DNA from 2 places in the Ruminococcus sp. N15.MGS-57 genome. Region 1 is predicted to be linked to the other one. Evidence: predicted binding sites of a transcription regulator. Region 1 holds the regulator's gene; the other holds the start of a gene.
What was found. Region 1 encodes NrdR, which represses ribonucleotide reductase genes. Its sites were predicted from a motif close to CACNANATNTNGTG; they were not measured.
Positions count from the first base shown of each region.

Region 2: nrdD (anaerobic ribonucleoside-triphosphate reductase) is a predicted target of NrdR. The motif match lies at 2,533-2,546, and genes of this name have one in related genera.

Region 1 is NZ_LARF01000005.1:63,946-75,618, forward strand. Features, by position in the region: gene WS40_RS01845 (CIA30 family protein) at 1-1,866, shown strand, start outside; gene WS40_RS01850 (heavy metal translocating P-type ATPase) at 1,945-4,044, opposite strand; gene WS40_RS01855 (hypothetical protein) at 4,044-4,292, opposite strand; gene WS40_RS01860 (EAL domain-containing protein) at 4,764-6,683, shown strand; gene WS40_RS11260 (hypothetical protein) at 6,815-6,961, shown strand; gene WS40_RS01865 (aspartate kinase) at 7,161-8,480, shown strand; gene nrdR (transcriptional regulator NrdR) at 8,569-9,021, opposite strand; gene WS40_RS01875 (glycoside hydrolase family 130 protein) at 9,309-10,484, opposite strand; gene WS40_RS01880 (ABC transporter substrate-binding protein) at 10,933-11,673, shown strand, end outside.
Region 2 is NZ_LARF01000019.1:7,047-18,719, reverse strand. Features, by position in the region: gene WS40_RS05790 (YfhO family protein) at 1-1,155, shown strand, start outside; gene WS40_RS05785 (zinc ribbon domain-containing protein) at 1,288-2,109, shown strand; gene nrdD (anaerobic ribonucleoside-triphosphate reductase) at 2,185-2,475, opposite strand; gene WS40_RS05775 (M48 family metallopeptidase) at 2,608-3,294, opposite strand; gene WS40_RS05770 (SH3 domain-containing protein) at 3,351-3,878, opposite strand; gene WS40_RS05765 (hypothetical protein) at 4,216-5,148, shown strand; gene fliB (flagellin lysine-N-methylase) at 5,249-6,352, shown strand; gene WS40_RS05755 (hypothetical protein) at 6,349-6,684, opposite strand; gene WS40_RS05750 (hypothetical protein) at 6,671-7,123, opposite strand; gene WS40_RS05745 (hypothetical protein) at 7,163-7,423, opposite strand; gene WS40_RS05740 (metallophosphoesterase family protein) at 7,506-7,988, shown strand; gene WS40_RS05735 (LysR family transcriptional regulator) at 8,067-8,993, opposite strand; gene WS40_RS05730 (MATE family efflux transporter) at 9,303-10,613, shown strand; gene WS40_RS05725 (ATP-binding protein) at 10,729-11,673, shown strand, end outside.

The sequences.
Region 1 (11,673 bases):
TCATCATTTGCAGGCGTTGAGCTTTGGGTAGAGGGGGACGGCACAGGCAACAGCCTTACTGTTCAGCTTAGAGACGCAAACGACAATTATTTTGAAGCGCAGATAGCACTTGATTTCGCAGGCGGAAAAACTATCAAGATACCATTCGCTGACTTTAAAGCGCCAAGCTGGCAGTCGGGCGGAAATCTTGATACATCAAAGCTTAACCAGTTCTCGTTCTATATGGGCGGAGATTCTGCTCAAAAGACAGGTACAGTTTACATAGACGATGTTGTTTTCTACGAGGACGGACAGACCGAGAAGCCACACCTTTCCACAAAGTCAGGCATATTTGACGCTGATGCTCCAAGCGGTGTGAGAACAGACCTTGTGCTTTATGGAAAGAGCGTTGAGTCTATCATAGTAAACGGCAAGAAGCTTACAGGCGGCTTAGATTATTCTACAAGCGGAAGTCAGATAATGCTCAACGAAAGCTGGCTCAAGACGCTTGCAAATGGTAATTACACACTTACATACACATTCTCAGACGGAAACACAGATACATTTGCACTCACTGTCAAGAATGTTAAGTCATCACACACTCACAGCTACACCGCAAAGGTAACAAAGGAAGCTACTTGCACAACAGAGGGCGAGAGAATTTACACTTGTACTTGCGGAGACAAGTACACTGAAACTATCCCTGCAAAGGGTCACAGCTGGGTAAAGGGCGAGACAGTTGCTCCTACAGAGAACGAAAAGGGCTACACTATCTACACCTGCGCTTCCTGCGGCGAAACAAAGAAGGACGATTACACCGACCCTATCGGTCACAGGCACAGCTATACCCTCACATCAACAAAGGCTGCAACTTGCGAAGCTGACGGCGAAAAGGTATACACTTGCTCATGCGGTGAAAAGTACACTGAAACTATCTCTGCGACAGGTCACAGCGAAAGTGCTTGGATAATCGACAAGGCGGCTACTGCGACAGAAAATGGCTCAAAGCACACTGAGTGTACAACTTGCGGCAAGGTTATAAAGACAGAGGTTATCCCTGCCACAGGTGAAGTAAGTGACAAAAAGGAAACTGTTATCTTCACAGGCTCGGCAAAGACATCAGGCTGGGGTCAGGCTATCACACTTTCCACAACTAAGGAAGGCGGCAGCTTTGACAGCTCAGTTATCGAAAAAGACGGATATTTTGAAGTTCAGTTCAAGGGCGGCACAGACAAGGCGGAGATCATTCTCCAGAGTTGGTCAGGCGGTGCAGACTGGGCGAGAGTTTCACCAACTGAGGTAACAGAAAAGGACGGCATTGTATACGCAAAGTACAGCTACGACGATGTTGCGGCGGCGTTCGGAACAACCGATTTCTCGAAAGTAGACCGCTTCCATGTTGGTGCTGCTAACGGAGATATCGAAGTTATTAGTGTTAAGTATATTGTCGAGAAGTCAACAGAGCCGGTTGATCCGGTAGATCCTGTTGACCCTGATAAGCCGGAGCAGGATCCATATGTATCTATTTTCTGGGGTGCAAAATCATGTGGCTCATGGGGTCAGGCAGTTTCAGTTATGACTTCAAAAAATTATGGCAGTTTTGATGTTTCGTATCTTTCTGCAAATGGCTATTTCTATGTTGAGTATTCGGGTGCAGAGAACGAGCTTGAGCTTATTCTCCAGAGCTGGTCAGGAGGAGCAAACTGGGCAAGAGTTCAGCCTAGCGAAACAGGCAGAGCGAATGATCATTACTATGCTAAGTTCACATATGCAGACTGTGTAAAGGAGCTTGGTGCAGGTTTTGATAAGCTGGATCAGCTTCATGCTGCGGCAAAAAACGGTGATATCACAGTTTATTCTATTTGCTACTGTACACCTGCTAAGTAATTTAAGAAAAAAGCGTTACATTTATTAAGATGCAAAAAGAGCGAATGACGTTACGATCATTCGCTCTTTATATTTTGTTTACTTGTTTTTCTTTTTGCGCTTTTTATCCTCTAAAGGGGTCATGCTCTTTGCACAGATCGCCATTGTTGAAGCGTTGTGCAGAAGCGCTGAGGCTGACGGCTGTAAAAGCCCGAAAGCTCCTGACAGCAGAAGCACTGAATTGAACAGCAGTATAAATCTGTAGTTACTGTTTATTCGGTGCATTAGCTTTTCGCTAAGCTGTCTTATAGCCGCAAGCTGTGTAAGGTCTGCACCACGAACTGTGATGTCGGCAGTTTCCTTTGCGATATCGGAAGCATCGCTCATTGCAACAGAAACGTTCGCCGCCGCAAGGGCTGGAGCGTCGTTTATTCCGTCGCCTACCATTATTACTCTGTGTCCATGCTCTTTGAGCTGTTGAACATATCTGTGCTTGTCCTCAGGAAGAACCTGCGCCCTGAAATCTGATATGCCAAGCTTCTGTGCAGTTATCTCGGCAGCCTTTGCGCTGTCGCCTGTGAGCATCACGATATTTGTGATGCCTGCTTCTTTGAGCTGTTTAACAGCTACCTCAGCTTCAGGTCTGGGCGGGTCGCTTATGCAGAGCGCCCCTGTGAGCTTGTCGCCTACAGCAAGATAAACCACTGAGCAAGCTCCCGACTTTTCGTCGATCTCAGCCTGCTGTTCGTCTGTTATCTCTATGCCCTCGTCCTCGCAGACAAAATGCCTGCTTCCTATGATAGCACGTTTGCCGTGAAGCGTTGTTGAAATTCCGTGGGCAACTATATACTGCACCTCGGCGTGTTCCTCGGCATGGTCGATATCTCTATCGGCCGCACCCTTTACTATAGCTCTCGCTACGCTGTGAGGGAAGTGCTCTTCAAGGCAAGCCGCAATTTTCAGCGTTTCCGCCTCGGAGTAATCCCCAAGGGCTATTACCTTTTCAAGCACAGGCTCAGCGTTTGTAAGAGTGCCGGTCTTGTCAAAAACGATAGAATCGGCAAGTGCGTATTCTTCAAGATATTTTCCACCCTTTACCGTAACGTCATCATCAGCGGCTTCTTTAATAGCGGATATAACAGCTATAGGCGTTGAAAGCTTGATAGCACAGGAATAGTCCACCATAAGAACGGAAACTGCTTTTGTGACATTTCTAGTAAACAGCAGTGTAAGACCAAAGGCAAGGAAGCTGTACGGCACGATAGAGTCCGCAAGACGCTCCGCTTTGCTCTGCACCCCTGCTTTAAGGTTTTCTGAGTTGTCGATAAGCTCGATTATCTTGCTTATCTTTGTGTCGGAAGAAAGCTTGCGAACTTTTATCACAACTGAGCCTTCCTCGACAACTGTTCCTGCAAATACGCTTGCTCCTGCGCTCTTCATGACCGCAAGAGGCTCGCCTGTCATGGAAGCTTCATTTATGTAAGCTTCGCCCTCGGTTATCTGACCGTCAACAGGAATAACGCTTCCTGTGCGAACTCTTATGCAATCGTCCACCTGAAGCTGTGACATTGGTATAAGAGTATCAGCGTCCTTGCCTGCCAGCCATACCTGATCTGCCTTTATCGCCAAGCTGTCGGTAAGAGCGGCTCTTGTTCTCGCTCTTGTGTAATCCTCCAGCAAGCCTGATACAGAAAGCAGGAACATGACAGTGCCAGCCGTGTTGTAATTTTTCTGGATAAGACAAGCGCTTATTGACGCTCCGTCAAGCACCTCAACTGTAAGCTTGCCGTCAAACAGTGCGCTTACGCCCTTTGCTATGTATTTAAGTCCGCTGTACACGATAAGTGCTGCGCCTATAGGTGCAGGCAGAATAGCTTTTCTTATATATCTTTGCATCACAAGCTTTGCAAGGTCAGACTTGAATGTTCTGTCTATCTCCTCGGTGTCATACTTATTGTCGCTGACAGGTGCCAGGTCGCTTCCTCTGAGCTTTCTTACAAGTTCGACAGCTTCGGCTCTGTGACCCTCTTTATAGCGTATAAGTATTCCGCCGTTCTCATAGTGAGCCTCGCAGGCGATCGCCCACGGGTTTGACATAACAAGCTTATGTATCGACCGTTCAAGTTCTTTTGTGAAAGCGTTGCTACCACAGCGGAAACGTATGCGGCGGGGCTTGTCATAAACGATCTGAGCTTTCATTATTCAGTTACTTCTTCCTCGTCATCTATCCCTGCCTCGACCTTAGCGTCATAGCAGATGTCAGATGCTTCGTCCTTCATGCTTCTCAATGCTGACTGAGCGTCGCTCTTGAGCTTCATTCCCTTTGCAAGACCTGTAACGGCAAGCTCTCTTGTTTTCTTAGCCTTTACGACTTTCTTGCCAAGAATGACTGCGGCTGCTCCGCCTACTGCACACCAGAATTTCTCGTCTTTAAAACATTTTAACATAATATTACCTCCTGTTTTGTTTTTAGATATTAGTAAGAACTAATTATTTCGGCATATACAGAAACTCTGCCAAAATACGAGCATATAACAAGTCCTCTGACAGGATCTTTACCGTGATTTCAGTATAACTCTATATTGTTTATTAGTCAAGTCAAACCGACAAATTTAAAAATTATTTAAAACTATATATAATCTTTTGCCGTAAGTTAAATTATCATCGTTTTTCTAACTTTTCATTTTTGGGTGAAGCTTTAGGATAATGTTAAAATGTTTATGATATCTTATCAGTAAACCGCAAGAATGAACATTACAACGAATAGATAATAATTGACAAAAACCATAAATTCGGGCTTTTATTTATATGTAAGTTATGCACACAACCAAAAATATTATAACTTTTTGTTAAATCGGTTGAAGCCATAACAGAGTTATGTTAAAATATTATCATAACAATACGGGGAGGTCTGCGTTGTGGGTTATATTATCCATTATGATATATGTGCCCTTGTGATATATGCTATCACAGGAGTTGTATTCTATTTCAAAAAGCGTATTCCGTGCAACAAGAATAAGGTCTTTGGCATTCTCGTGGGCGACTCGGCTTTGTCAACTGTGTTGGATATTTTAAGTGTGTTTTCTACCGGCGAATGGGGCATAGGGCTTAAAATCTTCTTCCATACGGCTTATTATTTTACACATAATCTTATTCCGTTTCTATTTGTGATATATATACTTTTCCTGACGGACGGCTATAAAGAGATGTCTGCTCTTTTCAAAAGCTTTTTATATACACCGATGATCGTTGATCTTTTGCTTGTGATTACGACGCCTGCAACACATTTTATCATATATGTGGATAGTCAAGGTGGTTATCATCGTGGCACTCTTCAGCCACTTACATACATTGTGGCGATTTATTATCTTATATTTGGCATCGTTTACGCAATGGGTAATAGAAGTATGCTATCAAGACAGGTGGTCACTTCTATAACAGCCTTTATCTCAATGACGGTAGTGGCGGTAATTGTTCAGATGATCAATAAACTCCTTCTTGTGGAGTGCTTTGCGGCGTCTGTATGTATGCTTCTAATAATGTTCACTTTGCAAAGTCAGGACGATATGATAGACCAAGGAACGAAAATGCTCAACTGGAGCAGCTTTGTCAATAGGTGTTCCATAAAATATGCCTCAGCTTCTGATTTTACATTATTGCTCATAAGGATACCGGATTTCAAAATGTTTATGAAAACCTTTGGCGGACGTTTTTCCAACTCTCTGTTAAGAAGCTTTTCCGACTATCTTTATAACTTTGTTAATCTGGGCGATGGATTTTATTTGGAGGACGAATGCTTTGCTCTTATGTTTCCGAAGGATTCTGAAAAGGTGGGGGAAACGTATCGTGCGATAAGGAAAAAGCTGTCTGAAAACTGGAATATAGGTACTGTTGATACTTTGATAACAGCCTGCTTTATGCGTATCGACTGCCCTGAGGACGTTGACAATGCAGATATGCTGGTGGACTTTATCGAGCAGTTCAAGCATCGTGAACCTGAAACGGAAAGACTTCTTCATGCAACTGACATAAACTTTTATGACAGCAAACGTCGAAGCGAGGTAGAGAATGCTATAGACAAGGCTCTGGACAATCGTGGCTTTGAGGTATACTATCAGCCGATATATTCAAGTTCAAGAAACAAGATAGTTTCCTGCGAAGCCCTTGTTAGGCTTAAGGATGAAAAGCTTGGATTTATCCCTCCACAGGAATTTATTCCTATAGCTGAGGAAAACGGCAAGATACTCAAAATAGGCAAATATGTTTTCGAGGAAGCCTGCCGCTTTATAAAGAAAGGCGTGGGAACTTCACTTGGTATAGAATATGTGCAGGTAAACCTATCGGTAGTCCAGTGCATGCAATCTGACCTTGTAGAGCAGCTTCTCAGCATTATGGACAGATACAAGGTAGACCCATCGTCTATTTGTCTTGAAGTAACGGAAACTGCGGCGGTGTATACTCCGCACATTATGGAGAAAAACATCAAGACCCTTTCCGACTATGGTGTGAAGTTTGCACTTGACGATTATGGTACGGGATATTCAAATATGACATATCTTCTCAGCCTGCCTTTCAGGTTTATCAAGCTTGAAAAGGAAATAGTCTGGGAATGTTTCAAGAGCGAAAAGGCGCATATCGCCATTGAAAGTACAGTGGCGATGATAAAGAAGCTCAATATGCAGATAGTCGCCGAGGGTATCGAGGACAAGCACCAACTTGACACGCTTCTTGGCATGGGCTGTGATTTCATTCAGGGATACTACTTCTCAAAGCCTGTTCCTGAAAAAGATTTTATTGAGGTGCTTAAAAAGAATAATACTCAGGCTGTGACGGTTTAAGCAGTCTGATGAAAAAAGCCCTGACTTCGGTCGGGGCTTTTTTTCACATGGTTTTCACTTTGCATTAAGGTTTGTTTAAGTAAGGAACGCTATAATATAGTCATAACAAAACCAAGACGGGAGGCGTTCTTGTGAACGTAAGTAATATGGCTATTCTTATTATTGCGGCTGTGCTGCTTTCTTTGCCGCTTGTTTTATCCGCTGCATTTTGTGTTGAAGAACGCTGGGGTTTTCTTTCACGAAAACATGATAAGTGGATAGACGAACATTACAGATAATAGGCAGACAGATTAAGTATGAGTTGTCCGCCATACAAATACAAGCGTATTTCACAAACATACATCGAAAAAACTATAAAAATTAGTCCATTTATACATTGACTTAATCACGCAAATTCGGTATACTATTTATTGTAACGTCAGCGTGGGAAAAGTACGCAGACAGGATTAATTCTATAGTTTATAAGGGGTTTGTGAAATGACAAAGGTTGTAAAATTCGGTGGAAGCTCTCTTGCAAGTGCTGAGCAGTTCAAAAAGGTAAAGGAGATAATCACAGCGGAAAGCTCAAGAAGATTTGTTGTGCCGTCTGCTCCTGGAAAAAGATTTTCAAACGATACAAAGGTAACTGATATGCTTTATGGCTGCTATGATCTTGCTGCAAAGGGCAAGGATTTCAGCAGCGAGTTCGACGCTATCAAGGAAAGATATTACGGCATAATCAATGATCTGGGTCTTGACCTTTCTCTTGAAAAGGAGTTTGAAACTATCAAGGCTTGCTTTATCGGCAAGGCAGGACGTGACTATGCGGCTTCCCGTGGCGAGTATCTTAACGGTATCGTTCTTGCTAAATATCTTGGATATAACTTTGTTGACGCTGCTGATGTTATCTATTTTAACGATCAGGGTCAGTTCGATTCTGCAAGAACAAACGAGGTGCTTCCTCAAAGACTTGCTACACTTGACAATGCGGTAATACCTGGTTTCTACGGCTCAATGCCAAACGATACTATCAAGACATTTTCAAGAGGCGGTTCTGACGTAACAGGTTCTATCGTTGCCGCAGCAGTAAACGCTGATCTTTATGAGAACTGGACAGACGTATCAGGCTTTCTGGTATGCGACCCTAGAATTATCGACAACCCACAGCCTATCACTACCATAACATATAAGGAACTGAGAGAGCTTTCTTACATGGGTGCAGGCGTACTTCATGAGGACGCTATTTTCCCTGTAAGAAAAGCAGGTATCCCAATAAACATCAAGAACACAAACAAGCCTGAGGATATGGGTACAATGATCGTTGAGTCCACATCTCAGAAGCCTGCATTCACGATCACAGGTATAGCAGGAAAGAAGGGTTTTACTGTAGTCAATATCGAAAAGGATATGATGAACGCAGAGCTTGGTTTCGGCAGAAGAGTTCTTGAAGTTTTCGAGAAGAATGGTATCTGCTTTGAGCATATGCCATCAGGTATCGACACAATGTCTGTTGTTGTTCATCAGGCAGAGTTTGCTCCAAAGGAGCAGGAGATAATGTCAGGTCTGCACAGAAACTGTCACCCTGATACAATTGATATTGAAACAGACCTTGCGCTTATTGCAGTTGTGGGACGTGCAATGAAGTCAAACAGAGGTACAGCAGGCAGAATATTCTCAGCCCTTGCACACGCTCATGTAAACGTAAAGATGATAGATCAGGGCTCTAGCGAGCTTAACATCATCATCGGTGTAAACGAGGCTGATTTTGAATCTGCAATGAAGGCTATCTATACAATTTTTGTTGATACACAGCTTTAATACAATATGAAAAATATGGCGGACGGCTTTGGCTGTCCGCTTTTTTGGTGCGAAAAAAGCGTCCCGAAAATTATCGGAACGCTCTTATTTATTTCTTCTTGTCAGAAAGCTCAGTGATTATCTGAATGAACGAATCAACGTCAGAGAAGTCCTTGTAAACGGAAGCAAAACGCACATATGCAACGTGGTCAAGCTTTTTCAGACCCATAAGCACCATATCGCCTATTTCACTGGTGGTGGTTTCAGTCTGCATTTTGTTTGCGAAGGTGTTCTCTATATCGTCAACAAGGTTTTTCATATCATCAACACTGACAGGACGCTTTTTGATAGCGTTCTGAATGCCTTTTATAAGCTTCTGTCTGTCAAAAGGCTCAAACGAGCCGTCACGCTTGTATACCATAAGCTGTGGCTTTTCCACCACCTCATAAGTAGTGAAACGCTTTCCGCATTTCGGACACTCACGGCGGCGACGCTTTTTTCCCTCGCTTGGACGTGAATCTATTACTCTTGTATCTTCATAGTTGCAAAAAGGACATCTCATTATAAACACTCCTTAGTTAAGAGAAAATTTTGTGCGTGATATTGCATATATTGTGCTTTTATTAATTAATTATACCATAGATTGTGGACGATTGCAATAGGGTATATAAAAAAAGTTGCGGTAAAGGGACTCAGCAATTTTGCGGCAGACAAACCATAGCATAATTGTAGAGGACGACGTCCCCTACATGGGTAGTGCAATATTTATGCACAGATATGGCAGACTTGAAAAAAGTTTTAGTGTACAAAAAAACAGACAGCAGAAGCCGTCTGTTTGTGTTTGATATATTACTTGTTAAGATATTCGAGATTTTTTCTGATAAGCTCGCATCTCTGCTTTACGCAGTCAACAGAACGCAGTGGGTCTGACGGAGTGTTGAATGTGTAATCCATAAGCTTGTCGATCGTTGTTGCCGCAACGTGAAGTCTTGTGTCTGATGAAGCGTAGTAAATATACACGTCACCGTTTTCACGAACGATCGCACCGTTTGTGAACGCAACGTTTGATACGTCACCCACTCTTTCATTGCCGTGTGGTGCAATGAAAAGTCCTGACGGCGAAGCGATTAGCTTAGAAGGGTCTTTAAGGTCAGTTGCAAATACATAAATTACGTATCTAAGACCTGCGGCTGTGTTTCTTACGCCATGTGCAATGTGTATCCAACCCTTTGGTGTCTTGATAGGCACTGCGCCTGCACCGTTCTTTACCTCTGTGATTGTGTGATACTGCCTTGGTGAGATAACAACTTCGTCTGTGCAGATAACAGGGTTTGTGATGTCTTCGCAAAGACCGAAGCATACTCCTCCGCCTGAGCCAGTTTCGATAAAATCGTCCTGTGGACGTGTGTAGAATGCGTACTTTCCGTCAACGAACTCAGGGTGAAGTACAACGTTTCTCTGCTGTGGCGACTTGGATTTGAGATTAGGAAGTCTTTCCCATGTCTTAAGATCCTTTGTCCTTACGATTCCAGCCTGAGCTGTAGCGGCAGAAAGATCGTTTGAAGTCTTGTCCTTGCTCTCTGAGCAGAATACACCGTATATCCAGCCGTCCTCATGCTGAGTAAGTCTCATATCGTATACGTTTGTTTCCTCCGGTTCAGTGTCAGGAAGCTGAACAGGGAAGTCCCAGAAACGGAAGCCGTCAACAGGACTGTCGCTCTCTGCTACTGCAAAAAATGACTTTCTGTCATTGCCCTCAACTCTTGCAACAAGGTAATACTTGCCGTTGAGATAAATAGCGCCTGAGTTCAGTACTGCGTTTATGCCCAATCTCTCCATGAAGTATGGATTTGTCTCAGGGTTCATGTCATATTTCCAGATAATAGGTGCGTGTGCGGCTGTCAGAACAGGGTAAACGTATCTGTCATAAATTCCGTTGTAGCTGTCGGACACAATGTTTTTTCTGTTGATGAGAGCCTCGTATTCGGCTGTCACCCTTGCTTTGTTTCTTTCAAAATCTGTCATATCAAGCAATTTCCTTTCGGTAAAAAAATCTTCTTAAACAAGTATACTATAATAATTCGCTAATTACAAGTACCACTGAAAACATCAAACGATTACATGAAAAAAGTTTTACGAACTGCATAAATGCTGTACATATTTTGCTGTTTTGGTTAATGTTTTCTACAAAAAGCTCTTGTATCTGTTTTATATTCATTCAAAACGGGCATATTGAATATTTGAACTTTATGCGTATATTTTAAACTATATTGATCGTAATATTGCGCTTTAACAATACATATGGATTTAATTGTGCAAAGTATACAATTAAATTGCTGATAATTGTGCTATAATGGTGATTGACAATAGCTTTATATGTGTTGTATAATTATAGCAAGATTTAATATATGAACTCATCAACTACATACGGACAGCTTTGATGCTAAAATATTGAATTATGGAGGAATATTTTATGAATTACAAAAAGTACATAGCGGCTGTAATGGCTTTGTCAATGGCAACAGGAGTAGCGGGTTGCGGAAGCTCATCAAACTCTTCAAGCAAGGCAGAGGACGATTTTTCTGCAACAGAGAACGTTGCGGTAGCTGACACGGAATCTATCGAGGCTATCCCAGAGGGTGCTGAAAAAGAGATACTTTATCTCGGTGAGGGCGACATTAACCCTACTAAGGGCAGTCCTGAGAAGAGCACAGAGCTTCAGCTTTTTGAGAGCAAAGGCGGAAAGATAAGATTCCAGCAGACTTCAAATGAGGACAGATTTGATAATCTTGCTGCTGCTATCACAGCTAACAAGGATATTCCTGATATATTCAAGTATGAGTGGCTTGCATTCCCTTCACAGGTAGTAAAGGATATGTATCAGCCTATCGACAGCATCGTTGATTTCAGCCAGCCTTTGTGGTCTGCAACAAAGGATACAGCAGATCAGTTCATGCTCAATGGAAAGCATTATGTTGCACCTCTTGGCTATTCGGCTTCTGCTATGCTCTGCTATGATAAGGATATCATTGACGCAGAGGGTCTTGACGATCCATATGAGCTTTATGTAAACAATGAGTGGACTTGGAAGAATTGGGAGGATATCATGTCCTCATATGTTGGCAACGCACCGGCTGATACTGAGCGTTACGGCGTAAACGGCTTCTTCAGAGCGCACGTTGTTCAGCAGACAGGCAAGCGTCTTGTAAACTAT
Region 2 (11,673 bases), on a different contig from region 1:
GTAGGCACAAGAGTTAAAGTCCCTGAGGAATACAAGCTCACTACAGAATACACTGAGGGCGACGCAACATATAAATTCTACAACAACCCTAACGCTCTTGGTCTTGGCATGGTATCGTCACCGAGCATTGAGGACGTGTCACTTTCTGAAGATAATCCTTTTGAAAATCAGAACATGGTATTCAACGCCCTCGCAGGCACAACAAAGGAATATTTCACAAAGATACCTGTTATAAACAGCGAAATGGAGAACGTTTCTACATCTCAGCTCACTGACGGACACACGAAATACTTCCCTACAGACACTTCCATTGCAGAATGTCACATTGACTATGTTGTGAAAATGGATAAGGACTCATATCTTTATATGTATCTTCCAACCAAATATGAGCGTTCCTGCAACGTGTGGATACAGGACGAGGACGATTATATGGACGGCTCTGAGCCTATGGAATATTCAGGTCAGTTCTTTGTGGGCGACAATTATTCCATTATGAATCTTGGCAAATTCTACGAGGGGCAGGAGCTTCGCATACGCATAACGGTAGCAAATGACGATAACGAAGCTTACTGGAAAGACCAGCTTTTCTACACCTTTGATTATGACAGCTTTGCACAGACCTGCGCTGATATGCAGAAAAATGTGCTTGAGGTCACAAGCTTTAAGGACACTTATCTCGAAGGCACTGTTAATGCTGAAAATGACGGCTCTGTACTGTTCACAACCATACCATACGAAAACGGCTGGACTATCACTGTGAACGGCAAAAAGGTGACGGCTGAAAAATCTCTTGACAGCCTTATAACTATCCCTTTGGAGCAGGGTGAAAACAAGATAACAATGAAGTTCTCACCTGACTATTGGAAGGTATCTCTTATCATAACGGGCTTTGGTGTTGCCCTGCTGGTGCTTATATTCCTGTTTGAATATAAGCGTGGAAAAGTCATGAAAAAGGTGCTTGCAAAAGCTAACTTTACGGCTGAGAGCAGTGAGAATGCCACAACCCCTGTGATAAATGACACAACTGATACAACGAACGAACCGCTGAGGATATACCGACCTGACAATGATGATGACGAAAAGCTTCGGCACATAAACGAGATGATGAAAAATATTCTCGGTGAGGACGAAGATAGCGGCAAAAACGATAAATAGCGACGAAAGCTGCGAAAAAAATCTATTGACAAGGCTTTTATAAAATAGTATTATAATAGGGACGGAAATTCTATCCGCCCCTATTTTTTCGGACAGCGGATAAAGACTTCACAAATGAAAGGAATAATCAAAATGGCAAAAAAGATCTACACCAAGAAGCTTACATATGCAGGAATGTCCCTGTGTCTGCTGAGTTTTTTCGCATTCATTCTCTCGGCAGCAGGTGCTCTTGCTGACCCTGTGGGAAAGCTCGTTTACAACAACGTTTTCACAAACAAGATAGACGTTTTGTTCACCCCCGACATTTTCGCTTATGTGAACACCTATGGTCTTTCATGCGCACTCGCCATATTCAGCCTTGTGGCGTTTTTCACATCTGCAAGAGCAAAGGGCAAGAAAAAGCTTGATGGTGCATTCGCAGGCTTTCTTATCCTTTTCCCATTTGTTGTGATGATAACAAAGGGCATAATGATATACTATGTTACGGTAAAAGGTCACTTCTCAAACGCTATAACAATGGGCTATGACAATGACAAGTTCAGGGTAGCCCTTTCACTTGCTGATGATGTTCTGCCATTTATTGCGGCTTTCCTGCTTTTTATCGGTGGACTTGTTATTGCAGGCAGACTTATGGGCGAAGATTTCGCCGTTGAGATACCTGTTGCCGCAAAGACGCCTGACAATGCCCCTGCGCCTATCCCAATGACTACACCGCAAGAACAGAGTTTTGCTCAGCCTGATATGTCACAGTTCAGAAAGCCCGACAATGCCGAGCCTGTTATGTCACAAAGCGTAGTTGAGCCTGAGATACCACAACAGACAGAGCCTATAGAACCACCTACAGAAACGGCTGAACAGCCTGTCGAGCAGACCGCACCTGAAAAGTGTCCTCACTGCGGCTCAGAGCTGAAGAGCGGAGCCAAATTTTGCAGCGTTTGCGGAAACAAGGTCTAAAAAGCTACACCAATACACTTCCATAAAAAACACGGCATATGCCACTTTTTCGGTGACATATGCCGTGTTTCATTTTTACTGTTTTGATACGCTGGGGCTTGCAAGACCATGCTTTACTCGGTCACGGACCTCCGCTCTCTTTGCGTCGTTAAATCTGTCGAGAGTTCCAACAAGATAGCCTGTTATTCTTCTTATACGCTGAAAAGGCACGTCTGCAAAGTGATAATCAACGTCAACAAAGTCGCCGTCTATTTTTAGGTCGATAGTCTGGATAGTCTTTTCAGGGTAAAGCTTCTGCGCCCTGTCGATATATGAATTTATCTCTGCCTGGGACATCTCCCCGCCTGTTACGTTCACATTTACCATTTTACATTACCTCCATTTTTCTTTGTTATACATATTGTTGCCACAATAAAAGGATACCACAATATCTTGTATTTGTCAATAGTTAATACCTACAAAGCACATGAGTATATTTTGTAGGGTATGCCTGCATGGTCAGCCTTTCATTTCTTCTCTTATGCCTCGCCAATCGGGACAGAACTTGCCCACCAAAGCCCAGAAATCCTTGCTGTGATCCATAAAGACCAAGTGGCAAAGCTCGTGAAGGCAGACGTAATCAATGCACTCTCGGCGGAAAACGATAAGCTTTGAGTTTATGGAAATATGCCTGTTTGAGATACATCTTCCCCAACTTGCTGTCAGCGGTTTTATTGTGACCTTTTCAGGCACAAGCCCTGTGGAGGCAGACATTTTCTGCATACTTTTTGTTATCTCCGCCACTGTGAGATCGTTTATGAACTTGGTGGTCTGCTCTTTTACATAGGTCTGGTCGTTGGTCTTGTTCACGGCAATGAGAAGCTTGCCGTCCTCTATCTTGGGAGAAAAATACTTATCAGTTTGAACAAGGGTCAGGGTAAGCTCGTTCCCCAAAAGTCTGAGCCTTTCGCCATCGCAGAAATCTTTCGGCAGACCCACCGCCGCCTTGTCTTTTTGCTCCTTTATCCAGCCCAGATTGTTATTAATAAAGCTTTCAAGCTGCTGCTTTGAACAGCCGTAAGGCACACGCACTGTCAAAGTGCCGTCACGCATACCCATATTAAGGCGACTTCTTTTGGCAACGTCAAGGATAAAGTCTATGCGCTCACCGTTTTTATCCTCGATAAAAGTATTATATTTCGGCACTTCAAAGCCCCCATATCCAAAAGCGCCGCACATTCTTTTGTGCGGCGCTGTATTTTTTACCACTGTACTGCTATAGAGCTGTCTGTTGTAAGATAATCCTTATAAATATATCCTGTGAGTGGACCGTCTATGTTCATGAAATTTATCTTCACATATCCGTTATCCTCATATTCAAGAACGTTTACCTGAACGCCCGGTGACATACAAACGATATTCTCAGCGTCATTATCAGGTGCCACATGAAGATAAGCATACTCTGTGACATACATTACTTCAAGCACATCTGTCTGGCTAGACTCGTCGCTGGACACATCTGTTACCGCACCGCTTTCGTCCACACTGCTGTTATCAGTAACGGACGTATCCGCAGGGGCGGCGCTGTTCACTGGCTCAGCCACAGACTCATTTGTATTTATGGTGGCAGTATTTATACCCTTTGGCACTTCTGAACTATTGCTTGCAAAAAGCCCCTTGGCAAGCAGAAGTATCACGCACAGCACAAATATGCCCACAACTATTATTGCGACAACGCTCGCCGTATTTCCCGAAGCCTTGCGGGAAACGTTATTCTTGTTATTATCCATATATTGCACGGCACAAGCCGTCACATTTCGCCTCCTTTTGCAGGAACACACCTGCACACCTGCAAACAAAGCACAGGTACATAAACATATTATAATATTTTTTATCATCAATGTCAATGACAGTTTAATTACAATATTGTCACATTTCACTCTTTAAGCCCTCTTCTTGAGATATTTGCCATATTTACACCGATATTTTGACATTATAGCCAAATAGGCGTTTACTAATTTGATTAAAATACATATTAACAGAATCAACAAAATGTGATATAATGAGTTCTAAGGGCGTGCCTTGGGAGGCGTTGCCCTTATAGTATAAAAGCAAGGGGGCAGGAAGTTGCATAAAAAAATTATCTGCGGTGCATTGTCTGCTGCAATGTTCCTGACCCTTTTTTCAGCCTGCGGTCGATCTGAAGAGAGCGTAGTCAATACTAAAAACTCCTCGTTTATCGAACAAGAGGAAGTCGTTGACAGCCCTGCAAAGATATTTTTCTCAGCATGGAACGGCAGTGAGATAACTGCTGACACGGCTAGAGAGCATGGTATGATTTTCATGGACTCTTCGGAAGAAAGTGATATGCGCTGGGCTGAGTTCTGTGAGTGCGTAAAAAGCGGCACTGAGGCTGAGATAACAGTATGCACAAGCACGCAGGTGATACATGCTGAAAGCTATTTGGAGGGGGACAGTGGAGTTCTTACCATAGAATCTGAGGACTTTTCTGAGGGCAGCATGAAGCTTTTCTCAAAAAAGCTTTCTGCCGACAGCCTTTACAGCGTTTGTGAAAACGGCTTGACGGTATATTACGCAGGAAGCAACAAGCTTTATCAGACAGAGAATGTAACAAGTGAGCTTACAGACGTTCCTTTTGAGCAAAAGATATACAAGTGCAGCAGTGAAGCCAACATGACATTCCCCTATCAAAAAATGTTTTCAAATTATGATGATTTCAGTGAATATTATTTGAAATACAATGGTGAGCTGCAAATTCAGGAAATGAAAAAGGATATGGAAGCTTTTGAAAACGAAGGCGGCTTCAACAACCATGTTATTTTTCTAAAAGGAGAGCTTTCAGGATATGAACATATCGACTACAAAGCAGTAAGGGCGGTCAAGGACAAGGATTCCCTTTTCATATATGTGGCTAAAGAGATACCCGAGAACAAGGCAGGGGCGACTTCAAAACGTCAGATAACTGTCACAGTGCCGTCAGAGTATCTTGACGAGATAAGCCCCAAAAACATAAAATGGATAGTTTTCACACAAGAGTGACAAAAGGCGGGCAAGGTGTCTGCCTTTTTTTATTCTGAAAGTTGACAGATAAAAGCATTAGTATTATAATAAGGTCAACACCTCATAAGGAGATATTTATATGAAGCTTTTTTACCCTGAGATATTTGATGAATTTGTCTGCACAGGCTCGCAGTGTTCTGACAACTGCTGTATGACCGATTGGGATATCGAGATAGACGAGGACACCTACGGCTTTTACAAAAAGCTTGACAATGATATAGGCAGGAAGTTTGTGAACTCAGTTACGGAAGACGAGGGCGTGAAATATCTTGTCCACTGCGACGGAAAATGCCCTATGCTCAACGAAAAGGGGCTTTGCTCTGTTCAGCTTGCTTACGGTGAGGAAAACATCTCAGACATATGCCGTGAACACCCGAGGTTTTACGAGTGGTTTGGAGATTACAAGGAGGCTGGCGTGGGACTTGCCTGCGAAGAAGCTGTGAGAATGTATCTTTCTGACGATGAGCCTGTGAGATTTTTTACCAAAGAGATAGATGAAGAACCTGACGACCTTGAGTTCGATCCCCAGCTTCTTGAAACCATGCTTTTTGCACGGACGGCTTTCATTGACCTGCTTCAAAACAGAGAATATTCTCTCCATGACAGGCTTGTGAACGTTCTTTCAGCGTCAGCGGAGATACAATATGCTCTTGACGAAGAGGATACAGAGGAGATAAAAGCCATTGCCCAGGAGCTTTCCCACCCTGAGATAATTGCAGAGCGTGTGGAGAGCTTGAAAAAGGCTTTGCCTGAAAAGCCTTTGGAAAATGCCGAAAATATGCTTTTGTATCTTGAACGTCTTGACTTTATAGGCGACATTCTCCCACAGCAGATAAAGGACGCAAGCCGCTTTGTGAAAAAGCTTTCCGCACCCTTAAAGGCTCAGACGAGCGGTGAGTACGAAAAGCTTGCGGTATATTTTGTATACAGATATTTTCTTAAAGCTGTGAGAGATTTCGACCTGCTGTCAAAAATAAAGGCTATGATAGTGTTCGTTTTTGCCGCAGAGGTCATAAACCTCAGTCGTGAGCAGGACGCTCACGCACGCTTTGAAACCGTCAAGGAGCTTTGCAAGGAGATAGAATACTCAGGTGACAACATGGACAGGATATATGACGACAGCTATCTTTCCGATATTTTCTCCGATACTTCTATGCTTGCACTTCTTGAATGGACGCTTTAGAGAAGAAGGTAACCAAGCCCCAGGAGAAGCTTTATGTCTGCACCCTGCTTGTATAATATGTAAATAAGCAGACCGATAAGGGCTTTTTCCTCGTCTATCTTTATATCGCCTAAATTCCCCCCAAGCAGACCGCTCAAAAGCGAACTGCTCTGAGGGGCTTTTTGTGGGCTATGAGCATTCTGAGTGCGAGGGGTTTCCTCTGCATTAGGTGGTGCAGGCTCGCTATTAGGGCTTGCGCTCACAATGCTTCGTGAACGCCTTTGCATTTCTCTCACACGGCGAATGGCTTCCTCCTGCATGGTGGTGAAATTATTGTCATCAGAATAAGCCAAGCAGATCACCTCCCAGAAGCCCGCTTTCTTTCAGTGCGGGATAGACCGCAAAAAGCTTGAATATTTTTATGAGCCTGTCTATTTTCGCCTGATTTTCTTCTTTCAGCAGAGGTCGCAAAGCAAGAAGAAGCTGGATATTTTTATCGGGCTTTGAAGCTGACTGCATAATGCTTTGTATCTTCATAAGCTTTGCAATATCAAGACCCCCTGTCTGTGTCGCTTGCGCAGGCTTGCTTTCCGCAGGTGGAGAAACGCCACCTAGGCTTTGGAGAAGCTGAGAAAAGTCCATGTTCTGAGGGCTTTGTGGAGCTTCGCTCTGACCGCCCTGTTCTCCCTGTCCGCCGTTATCCGCCGTGAGCATATCCGCAAGCTCCTTTATCTGCTTCATGCTTTCCTCGTCATTAAGCACATTCTGTATTTTGTTCATCAAATCGTCCAATTATTTCACCGCCTGTTCGAGCTTTTGCCCTGTAAAATACTATTTTCCCTGAAGCTTTTTGAATATCGCCCTTGCCTGTGGTGAGGACAATATTTTCTCGGCAGTTTTCGGATCTGACAAAGCCTTTTGAAGCATCATAGCCTCGTTTTGTGGCATACCCTGAAGCGCCCTGTCATAAACTCCGCTTTCAAGCTGACCTTTCAGCACATCAGGAGTAGTGCCTAGCTTTCTTGAAGCCACTGCAAGAAGCGCCTGCATGGCTTTTGGATCCATAGAATTGAAGCTGTTTTTTGCGCTCATAAAAAATTCTCCTTTTTTCTATAGTATTTATAAATATTTATGTTATAATATTGCTTGTTATAACTGGTAAAGGGGTGTAACTATGAGAATAATCGTTTTTTCGGATACTCATGGAAATTATTCTGCAATGCACAAAATATTCAAGAGAAACGGCGACGCCGACCTGTTTATTTTTCTTGGTGACGGCGAACGTGACCTTGACAGCCTGAGAGTGCAGTATCTTGACAAAAAGATAGTAAACGTATCAGGAAACTGCGACTTTGCTTCGCTCACTCCCGAAAACGACATATACATGACCGATGACGGTATAAAGATATTTTTCACCCATGGCCACAAGTGGGGCGTGAAATACTCTACCGACAGACTTTTTTACAAAGCCAAGGAAATAGGCGCACAGATAGCACTTTTCGGACACACACACTGCCGCTACTACGCCTATGAGGAGGGTATCCACATTTTAAACCCCGGCAGTGCAGGACAGCCGAGAGACGGCAAGCCTGCAAGCTATGCCTATATTGACATCACAAAGGACGGTGGCATATTCTGTAGTCACGTTGACCTATAATATGCTCAGGACTTAGATCTTGTTAAACAAAAAGCGGACGAACACTTTTCATGTTCGCCCGCATTTTTATGCTAAAAATTATTCTGATATCTCTTTTCTTACCCTTTCAAGCTCATCAAGGAACATCTGATCCGCATGGCTAAGGCGGTAATTGCTCTGATAGATAAGAACGTCCTTATTGGTCTTTTTGAAGCTATGACAAACTCTCTGCACAAGGCCATAACGCTTCAATATCTCCTTTGGCAAAGGACTTACCCACATGAATGAGTCTGGACAAGCCGAGAGGATATCGAACTGACTTCCTCTCTCATAGACGTAAATATGCCTGCTGTGATTATTAAGCTCAGCGTTTTTCTTCTGATAAGTCGCTGAGATGTTCGGCACGATATTATCGCCGTGCAATACCTCTATGTATTTATCAAGGACAGTTTCGTTTATCTCTTTTTCTTTAGCAAGCTGGCTGTTTTCGCTTGTGATAAGTACATAATCGAACTCCCACACGTTATGATATTTCAGATTTTTCTCTTCTATCATAGACATGAAAAAGCTCTCATATGCCACAGGATAACGGATTATACCCATGTTATATTCGCATTCCACCACTGCGTTTATGGCTTCCATGGAGTTTGTTTCCCTTATTTTTGCGTCAAGCTCCACATTCGTGCCTAACTTGTTCACAAAGCAAGTGAAAGCGTGGGTTATATAGCTTGCCCTTGGCAAAAGCAGAGAGAAGTTCACAGCGTTTTCACCATTATCCTTATAAAGGCTCTCCATTTTATCCATTTGCACAAGTATGGCCTTTGCATACTGCAAGAACTGTTTGCCCTTTTCTGTGGCAACAACACCCTTTGCACTTCTTTTAAAAATCGGAATGCCAACTTCTCTTTCCATTTCCTTTATGGCTTTTGAAAGGTTAGGCTGACCCATATAAAGTGCTGAAGCTGCTTTTGTGATAGACCCAAGTCTTTCGACCTCTACCATATATCTGAGATGAGTTAAATTCATAGTTTCCCCTTCTTTGTTATCGGTATATAAAATTTTAAGGTTGCCATATAATATTATATATGCTTTCTGTCAATTTCATTATAAAGCTTTGTTAAAAACTTGTCAACCACAAGGAGCGTTTTTTAACATTTATTTAACATAAAGCAAAGTCATTTACCTCTTGACAATGCCTTTATACTCTGTTATAATCTTATATGTTTAAGGCTTACTTCTGCCGCCGGGTAGAAGTTTTGCGTCGGACCTGCTGTCGTTAGGCTTTAAAAGACAGCGGTGTTCGGCGTTTTTTTGTGGGATAAACGGAGGATAAAAATGAAGAAAAATTCACATCTTAGGGACTTTGCCAGATACGCTTCTCTGAACGTTCTCGGAATGATAGGTGTATCGTGCTATATCCTTGCGGACACGTTCTTTGTCGCAAAGGGCATGGGTGCTGACGGCGTTACGGCACTTAACATTGCCATTCCGATATACAGCCTTATCCACGGCACCGGACTTATGATCGGCATGGGCGGAGCGACAAAGTTTGCAATATACAAAAGTCAGGGACGTGACGAAGCAGGAAGCAGAGTTTTCACCTGTGCACTGCTTATGGCTCTGGTGCTTGGAGCGATATACTTTTTGGGCGGAGCGTTTTTTTCAATGCCACTTGCAAAGCTTCTTGGTGCAAAGGGCAGCGTTGTGGGCATGACTAATACCTACCTAAAAGTGCTTATGATGTTCGGACCGTTCTTGGTGCTTAACGACACTTTCAACTGCTTTATAAGAAATGACGGAAACCCAAAGCTTTCAATGGCGGCAATGCTTACGGGAAGCTTTTCAAACATAATACTTGACTATGTGTTCATTTTCCCGCTGGATATGGGCATTTTCGGAGCTATCCTTGCAACAGGGCTTTCGCCTGTCATAAGCCTTTGCATACTGAGCATATACAAATTCCGCAAAAAGAACAGCTTCCATATCGTCAGGGCAAGGCACGAAGGGAGAACCTTTGGCGGCATATTGTCCATAGGCGTGCAGTCGCTTATAACTGAGCTTTCATCAGGCATCGTAGTGCTTGCGTTCAATATAATAATACTTGGTCTTGCAGGCAACACAGGCGTTGCAGCTTATGCAGTGATAGCGAATACTTCCATTGTGGCGGTATCCATATTCACCGGTATCGCACAAGGCGGTCAGCCGCTTATCAGTGCTGCTCACGGCATTGGCAACAAAGACCGTCTTAGAGCAGTGCTGAGATATTCTGTTATATCACAGCTTGTAATAGCGCTTATGGTTTACCTTGCTATTGCATTTTTCACAACGCCTATCGCCGCTATATTCAACAGCGAGCATATCGACTCTCTTCAGCGCATGGCAGAGGACGGCATGAAAATATACTTCACCGGATTGTTTTTCTCAGGCTTCAATATAATAATATCTGCATTTTTTGCGGCTTCTGAAAAAATCATACCAGCTCAGACCATCACCATATTAAGGGGCTTTGCTCTTATCGTGCCAATGGCTTTCATTATGTCCAAGGCAGCAGGATTAACTGGCGTATGGCTTGCTTATCCTGTCACGGAATTTATCGTAGCGGCAATATCCATAATATTCTATATAAGAAACAGACACAAGACATAAAACAAACGGCAAAGCATCAGGCTTTGCCGTTTTATTTTTGCGTAAAGCTTGAAAAAAGTTGATTTTTATGCTATCATAAAGAATAGTGATTAATTTTGCGGAGGTCAACTGACAAATGATAAATGCAAGCGGCGACACGCTGATAATAGATATAAGGGACGAGCTTTCTTTTGAGTATGGTCACATTGACGGAGCAGTGAACATCCCTGCCGAAAAGCTTGATAAAAGCGACCTGCCAAAGGACAAAAGTCTTCTTATCTGCTGTAAAAGCGGACTTATAAGCGACACTGAGGCCGAAAAGCTTCGAGAGCTTGGCTATGACGCTGAAAACCTGGAGGGTGGCTACTATGGCTGGCTGAGAGAAAAGCTTTCCAAAGAGGTCGTAGAGGATATCTCACAGGACGCTGAGCGGAGCATACAAAAGAAATTCCGCAAGGAGATATGGAACAGATTCACACAATCTGTGAACGAATATGAGCTTATAAAGCCTAATGACAGGATAGCGGTGTGCATATCGGGCGGCAAGGATTCAATGCTCATGGCGAAGCTCATACAAATGCTTCACCGCCACAGCAAATTCCCTTTCGAGGTAAAATATCTTGTTATGGATCCGGGCTACAGCCCTGCAAACCGTGAGATAATCGAGCGCAACGCAAAGCGGCTTGGAATACCCATAACAGTGTTTGAGTCTGATATTTTCGACTCTGTATACAATGTGGAGAAAAATCCATGCTATCTGTGCGCACGAATGAGAAGAGGTCATTTATACAGCAAGGCACAGGAGCTTGGCTGTAACAAGATCGCACTTGGACATCACTATGATGATGTTATCGAAACTATACTAATGTCAATGCTTTACGGCGGACAGATACAGACCATGATGCCAAAGCTCAACAGCACAAATTTTGAGGGTATGCAGCTTATAAGACCTCTCTATATGGTCAGAGAGGACGACATAAAAAGGTGGCGTGACTATAACGGGCTGCGGTTCATACAGTGTGCCTGCAAGTTCACCGACACCTGCACCACCTGCGCACCTGACAGCAGAACAGTATCAAAG